Linked DNA regions of Pelosinus sp. IPA-1. The protein of the gene in region 1 interacts with the protein of each later gene in a pairwise test. Links are inferred from orthologs where the notes say so. Each region holds a gene or a part of one and is shown on either strand. Other genes may lie near its edges.

The links.
Region 2: the proteins of dnaX (region 1) and QSJ81_RS15480 interact in binary tests that used the Escherichia coli proteins (3 or more experiments, as listed by UniProt). The link is inferred for Pelosinus sp. IPA-1 from one-to-one orthologs.

Annotation. Positions count from the first base shown.
Region 1 is NZ_BSVC01000005.1:1,158-4,377, reverse strand. The notes cover bases 150-3,043. They hold dnaX (DNA polymerase III subunit gamma/tau), read left to right. Parts: upstream 150-681; coding sequence 682-2,406; downstream 2,407-3,043. Other genes in these bases: recR (recombination mediator RecR), read left to right, coding at 2,741-3,043; QSJ81_RS12815 (YbaB/EbfC family nucleoid-associated protein), read left to right, coding at 2,411-2,737. In the rest of the region: more of recR, read left to right, coding at 3,044-3,220. UniProt on the Escherichia coli protein: Part of the beta sliding clamp loading complex, which hydrolyzes ATP to load the beta clamp onto primed DNA to form the DNA replication pre-initiation complex.
Region 2 is NZ_BSVC01000006.1:120,241-124,541, forward strand. Bases 107-4,081 are described here. They hold QSJ81_RS15480 (DNA polymerase III subunit alpha), read left to right. Parts: upstream 107-452; coding sequence 453-3,881; downstream 3,882-4,081. Other genes in these bases: QSJ81_RS15475 (ABC transporter substrate-binding protein), read right to left, coding at 107-211; QSJ81_RS15485 (YdcF family protein), read right to left, coding at 3,915-4,081. Outside these bases: more of QSJ81_RS15475, read right to left, coding at 1-106; more of QSJ81_RS15485, read right to left, coding at 4,082-4,301. UniProt on the Escherichia coli protein: DNA polymerase III is a complex, multichain enzyme responsible for most of the replicative synthesis in bacteria. This DNA polymerase also exhibits 3' to 5' exonuclease activity. The alpha chain is the DNA polymerase catalytic subunit.

The DNA.
Region 1 (3,220 bases):
TCCCTGGATAAGTGCGACTAAGATTCAGATGGAGTTAAAACTCCATCTGAATCAAGTCTTCTTTATGTATAACCCTATAGGTTGGCTTAATAGCCTTCTATAGGGTTGGTAAATAATCCCAACAAATATCCTATGTAATTCTCATATATTCTTGTTGACAATATTCTTGTAAAATGATATTATATTTCTTGCAGCCAGATAAATAAAAGGTTTTGCAGAAGTATACAACTTGGAGAGATGTCCGAGCGGTTGAAGGAGCACGCCTGGAAAGCGTGTGTACGGGCAACTGTACCGAGGGTTCGAATCCCTCTCTCTCCGCCATTTATATTTTCATAGGGATGTCAGTTGATGAATTGTACTGATAATTGTTGGCGTAAAATTTAATATTTTAGCCATTTATTTATTTTAGAGTGGGGCCACGACAAAAGTTGGGTCTTACGCAATGGAAACTCATGAACCCCGTCAGGTCCGGAAGGAAGCAGCGGTAAGTGATAATTTTTATGTGCCGTGAGGTCGCCTGACTTTTGTTGTGGCCCGACGCTAAAATGATAAATGCATATAGTAAGCAACCAGACTTCTGGTTGCTTTTTGGCTATGATAGAGACTATAAGGGTAATTTAATTTATAAAAAGGAAACTGTATCTTAGTATGGAATAACTAGAGTAAGGAGGTGTTTGTTAGATGGCTTACATCGCATTATATCGCCAATGGCGTCCTCATGATTTTGAAAACTTAGTAGGGCAAGAGCATATTAGTGTTACATTAAAAAATGCGATTGTATCAGGGAAGATAGCGCATGCCTATTTGTTTTCTGGTCCGAGAGGTACGGGGAAAACCAGTACTGCAAAAATTCTAGCAAAATCTTTAAATTGCATCCATGGTCCAACCCATGAGCCGTGTAATGTATGCTCCAATTGTGCCGGGATTAATACTGGTACTTCGATGGATGTGTTTGAAATAGATGCTGCCTCTAATCGAGGAATTGATGAGATACGCGAACTTCGTGAGACTGTGAAGTTTGCTCCGGTAGATGGACGGTATAAAGTATATATTATTGATGAAGTACATATGTTAACGACGGAGGCATTTAATGCTTTACTAAAGACATTAGAAGAACCTCCTGCTCATGTAGTTTTTATTTTGGCCACAACGGAAGCTCATAAAATTCCCGCTACGATTCATTCTAGATGTCAGCGCTACGATTTTAGACGTATTGCTGCAGGGGAAATTGAAGGACGGTTAGCTACCATTGTTGAGCATAACGGCTTACATGTGGCGGAAGATGCATTAAAACTTATTGCATCTCATGCAGATGGCGGTCTACGAGATGCTCTTAGTATTTTAGATCAGTGTACCACTATGGAAGATGGTTTAATAACAGCAGATAAGGTGCGGAAATTATTAGGGCTTATTGGCCATGAGTGGGTATGGCGAATTACGGATTCATTGGTGGAACGGGATTTTAAGACTATATTACTGGCTTTAAGTGAATTGATTTCATTGGGTAAAGAAGTTCGACAAATATTGTTAGAAGTAGCTTTGTATTTGAGAAGTATTATGTTATTCAAGGCTGCTCCTACAATTGATAGTATTGAGTTATATGGTGATGATCGGGTTATGTTGGCTAAACATGCTGAAGGGTTTACTCATGAAGAATTAATCGATATGATTAAAATAGTGAATGAGGGTGCCAATGAAGCGAAGTGGGCGCCCGAGCCGCGGATTACGGCTGAAATGACCTTCCTATCTCTCTGTCGCCCTGCGGCGAAGGGGGATATAGCCAATTTATTAGAAAGAATAGCAGCATTAGAGGCCAAGTTGTCGAATACTCCTATATATGTAGAACCGGAAATAGTAAGGACGACAGAACCAATTCTTTATAGTAATCCGGTTAAACCAGTAACAGTAAAACCTGTGATAGCAGATATAATAGTAGCGGAAGCTAAGGTTGAGCCACGTCAAGAATCCCAACAAGAATCTGTAACGGTAAACCCTTCCGTATCGGGAGATGTTAAGGCGGTTTGGGATCAAGTTCTCAAGGAATTGGTAACAACGGGTAAGCGCTCTGTTCATGCTTGTGTTTCCCAAGGAAATTTGATAAGTCTAAATGACAAACAGGCTACGGTGCAATTTACGGCAGCTTTTCCTAAAGAACGTACTGAAAAAGATGATTATCGAGTAATGATTGAAAAAGTATTAGCTCAATTTTGTGGAAAAACAGTGCAGCTTTGTTGTATACTGGGAAATGGGGCAGCAAAGCCAAAAGAGGGGCCTACTGCGCCGCCTAAAAACAAGCCAGTTACTACAGTATTGCCGCCAGAGGGGGCAGAACACCCTGCTTTGCGTCAGGCTATACATATGTTTGGTGGTAAAGTTATAAAAAAAGAAGAATATAAGGGGGACTAAGATAATGTTTGGAAATATGGGGAATATGGCTGGTATGATGAAAAAAATGCAAAAGTTGCAAGGTGAAATGGCGAAGATGCAGGACGAACTAAAAACTCGTACTTTAGAAGCAACTGCAGGTGGCGGCGCGATTAAAGTTGTAATTACTGGTGAGAAACAAATTCAATCTCTAAAAATTGATCCTACAGTAGTGGATGCGGATGATATGGAGATGTTGGAAGATTTAGTAGTTGCTGCTGTCAATGAAGCCATTAAAAAAGTGGATGACATGATGGCTCAAGAAATGGGTAAACTTACTGGCGGTATGAATCTGCCTTCTGGATTGTTTTAAAATATGCAATATATAGCGCCATTAGCGAAATTAATAGAGCAGTTTCGTGCTTTGCCAGGAATAGGCTCTAAAACGGCTGCGCGTTTGGCGTATTATGTTTTAGAAATGGATAAAACACGAGCTGAAGGGTTGGCTCAGGCTATTATAGAAGCAAAAGAAAAAATTGGTTATTGTGACGTTTGTTTTAATTTAACGGACTGTAATCCATGTTCTATTTGTCAGGCCGAGGGGCGAGATACCAGCATATTGTGTGTGATGGAAGAGCCACGTGATGTGGCTGCCATGGAACGCACGCGTGAATTCCGTGGCAGGTATCATGTGTTACATGGGCAATTGTCTCCATTAGAGGGAGTTGGCCCAAATGACATTAAAATAAAAGAGTTGCTGGCTCGTATTCAGTCTGGAGAAATCACGGAAGTCATTATGGCCACCAATCCAGATGTGGAAGGTGAAGCCACGGCAATGTATATTGCCAGGCTTTTG
Region 2 (4,301 bases), on another replicon or contig:
CAGCAGTAGCCGCGGGCGTCGAGCAGGCAAATATAAGATCCACTTTTTTTTCAGCCAATTGATTGGCGAGTTCAGGAAGTTGATCAATATTTCCGTCAGCGTTTAGATAATGAAACTCAGTTTGAATACCGAGTTGTGCAATCTCAGATTTAAAACCATGCACTGCATCGTCTAAGTTTTGTGTAAGTTGCAGAATGCCTATATTATACAATTGATAACACCTCTTTAAAACATTTCTAACCACTATAAATTCAACAAATTATGAGTAATACCTGCGAAAGATTGTGAAAAAATATCCTAATTTCGAAAAAAATATATTATATTGTTAGATTAAGAGGGAAAGTAGTAAATTTCAGTAAGGAATGTTATTTCGTTATTCCATACTATAAAGTATAATGAAAAGGAACTTTTCTATACAATTAGTTTTCTGTCTTCGGAAGGGTGTGAAATATATGGAGCAACAACTACAGCATTCGAATAATAAAGCATTTGTACATTTACATGTTCATACAGAATATAGCTTACTAGATGGTGCTAGCCGCGTTAACGCTTTAGTAAAGCGGGCAAAGGAATTGGGTATGCCAGCCATTGCAATTACAGATCATGGCACTATGTATGGCGCTATAGAGTTTTATAAACAAGCAAAAAAACAAGGTATTAAGCCAATTATTGGTTGTGAAGTGTACGTGGCTCCTCGCTCTCGTCAGGAAAGAACAATGGTGGAGGGAGAAGCCTACTATCATTTAGTACTTTTGGCGGAAACGGACGAGGGCTATCGTAATTTGATTGAGCTTGTGTCACGAGCCAATACAGAAGGTTTTTATTATAAACCAAGGGTGGATAAGGAACTACTCAGTATTTATAGTAAAGGGCTTATTTGTCTAAGTGCCTGTATTGCAGGAGAAATCCCATCTTGGTTGTTAAAAGGCAATATTGAAACTGCAGAGGCTTTGATTCAAGAGTATATTACCATATTCGGCAAAGATAACTTTTTTTTGGAACTTCAGGATCATGGAATACCAGAACAAAAAAAGGTAAATAAGTTCTTAATAGAGATGTCCGAGAAGTTTGGTGTTGGCTTAGTTGCTACTAATGACTTACATTATATTAATAAAAAAGATGCGGAATGTCATGATGTGCTGTTATGCATTCAAATGGGTAAGACGGTAGATGACACAGCTAGGATGAAGTTTTCTAGCGATGAATTTTATCTAAAGAATTTTGATGAAATGTCCCAGTTATTTGGAGAACATCCAAAAGCCTTGACAAATACTTGTCTTATTGCTGAACGCTGTAATGTAAATCTGGAGTTTGGGAATTTATATTTGCCTGAATTCCCCGTACCAGAAGGCCTTACAGCAAATGAGTACCTTGAGCAGTTATGTAAAGAAAAATTAACGGAACGTTACAGCGATATCACGCCTGAGGTGCTAGAGCGTCTTGCATTTGAGCTAGACGTGATTATAAAGATGGGTTTTGCTGGGTACTTTTTAATTGTGTGGGATTTTATTAATCATGCTAGGCAGCAGGAGATTCCAGTCGGACCAGGCAGAGGGTCAGCAGCCGGTAGTATTGTATCTTATTTGCTAAGGATTACCAATATTGATCCTATTGCCTACGGATTGCTATTCGAAAGGTTCCTAAATCCGGAACGGGTCACCATGCCCGATATTGATATTGATTTTTGTTATGTGAAACGCGGTAAGGTTATCGAATATGTATCGGAACGATATGGGGCTGATAAAGTGGCCCAAATTATTACCTTTGGAACGATGGCAGCAAAGGGAGCTATTCGCGATGTAGGGCGGGCTTTAAATATGCCTTATGGAGAAGTCGACCGCATTGCCAAAATGGTGCCAAATGAACTGGGCATTACTCTAAAACGTGCCTTGGAAATTAGCTCTGAATTTCGGACAACTTATGAAAGCGAAGCAATGGTGGGAAAACTTTTGGATTTGGCTATGGCGGTTGAAGGTTTGCCCCGGCATGCTTCTACCCATGCAGCTGGGCTCGTAATTTCCAAGGAGCCTTTGACTCATTATGTGCCACTACAGAATTCAGCCGAAGGTTTTCTGACGACCCAGTATGATAAGGATAAAGTAGAAGAGCTAGGCCTATTGAAGATGGACTTACTCGGCCTTAGAACCTTAACCGTAATTGGCGATACGATAAAGTTAGTGAAGGAAAGTCAGGGCATCAGAATAGATATTGATAAGATCCCTTTTGATGATCCTAAAGTAAGTGCTATGTTGACGAGTGGGGATACGGCGGGAGTCTTTCAATTAGAGTCAAGTGGTATGACTGCTTTAGTAAAAGACTTAAAACCGGAATGTTTTGCAGATTTAATTCCTTTAGTCGCTTTATATCGGCCAGGTCCTTTGGGAAGCGGCATGGTGGAAGACTTTATTAATGGCCGCAACGGTAAAAAGCAAGTGACTTACGTACATCCTTTACTAGAGCCTATCTTACATGACACCTTTGGCGTTATCCTATACCAGGAACAGGTTATGCAGATTGCGTCTGTTATGGCTGGTTTTACTTTAGGTCAAGCTGATCTTTTGCGGCGAGCGATGGGTAAAAAGAAACATGATGTACTAGATGCTCAGCGAGAGAACTTTTTACGTGGCGCAATGGAGCGGGGCATTGAAGGAAAAATGGCGGGAGAAATCTTTGACTTAATGGCCCATTTTGCGGATTATGGCTTTAATAAATCTCATAGTGCGGCTTATGCCTTAGTTGCATATCAAACAGCCTATTTAAAGGCAAATTACCCCCAGGAATTTATGGCGGCGCTGCTATCTAGTGTTATGGGGACAAATGATAAAATAGGCTCTTATATTGAAACTTGTCGCCAAATGGGAATTGCTGTATTGCCGCCAGATATAAACGCGAGTCAAAGCAGCTTTAGTGTTGATGGTTCTGGGATACGCTTTGGTTTGGCCGCAGTAAAAAATGTAGGGGAGAATGCCATTCAAAATATGGTAGCTTCCCGTGATGCAGATGGAAAGTTTGAATCATTAGTGGACTTATGTACAAGGGTAGATATGCGGGTTATTAACAAGCGTGTTATTGAAAGTCTGATTAAATGTGGGGCTTTTGACTCATTAGGGGCAAGACGTTCCCAATTGCTAGCTGTACTGGATCGTGCTGTCGATATGGCTGGGGTAAGACAAAGGGATAGAGTCAGCGGGCAAATTGGACTCTTTGGTGAAGAAACTCTCAATGAGGCAGATGAACTTATCTTGCCAGATATTCCTGAAATTCCAAAAGATCAAATACTAGCCTTAGAAAAAGAAATTACTGGTTTTTATGTTACAGGGCATCCTCTAGATGCTTATCGGGATAAGATGAACCATTTTACACCATTAAGTGAGCTTGCTAGTGGTGAGTATGGAGATGGTAAGTCAGTAAAAGTAGCTGGTCTTATTATGAATGCAAAACGCATTACGACTCGTAATGGGGATATGATGTGTTTTATGGTTCTTGAGGACTTTACAGAACAGATGGAAGTAATCGTTTTTCCAAGAATATTTGACAAGTTTAGTAAAATTTTGCTGCCCGATATGCCTGTAAAAGTAAGTGGACGGCTAAATATGAGTGAAGATAAGGCGAAAGTAATTGCGGATGATATTCAACTCCTTAGTGATATGAAAAGTATAGAAGTACGGCTTAAAATAAGTAAGCTGCAAGAGAGTGGGGAAGTGTTTGAACAATTGAAACAAGTTTTTAAAATGTACCCTGGTTCATCTGTCGTATTTTTACATCTTATTGACAGCCGTCGTGTTATTAAGACGGAAAAACAATTTTGGATTAAGCCCACTGCCCAAGCAATTGAGGCATTAGAAAATATTATTGGCAAAGGCCGGGTAACGGTTGCCTGACAAAAAGGACTTGGCCATAGCCAAGTCCTTTCTTTACTTTCCAGTGAGCAGTAGAACAGCGATTGCTGCTCCCTCACGAATATATTGTTTCGTAGTAAGATAAAGGTTATCAGCCATGGGTGCAGGGGCACCAGTTGCTGATATTCCTTGATTTTGGGCTAGGATGAGAGAACGGCGTATGTGCGAAGCATTCGATACAATTATGGCAGTTTTTAAGTTGTTTTCCTGCATAATCTTATGAGAATTAGCTAAGTTTTGCATTGTGTTAAAGGATTGATCTTCTACAAAAATATGCTCTGAGGGGATGCCATGATTCACTAGATAGTTTTTCATGCTGCTAGCCTCGCTGATAGCTTCGTCTTTCCCTTGTGCGCCACTAACAATAATCCTTTTTGCATAACCCTCTCTATAGAGTTTAAT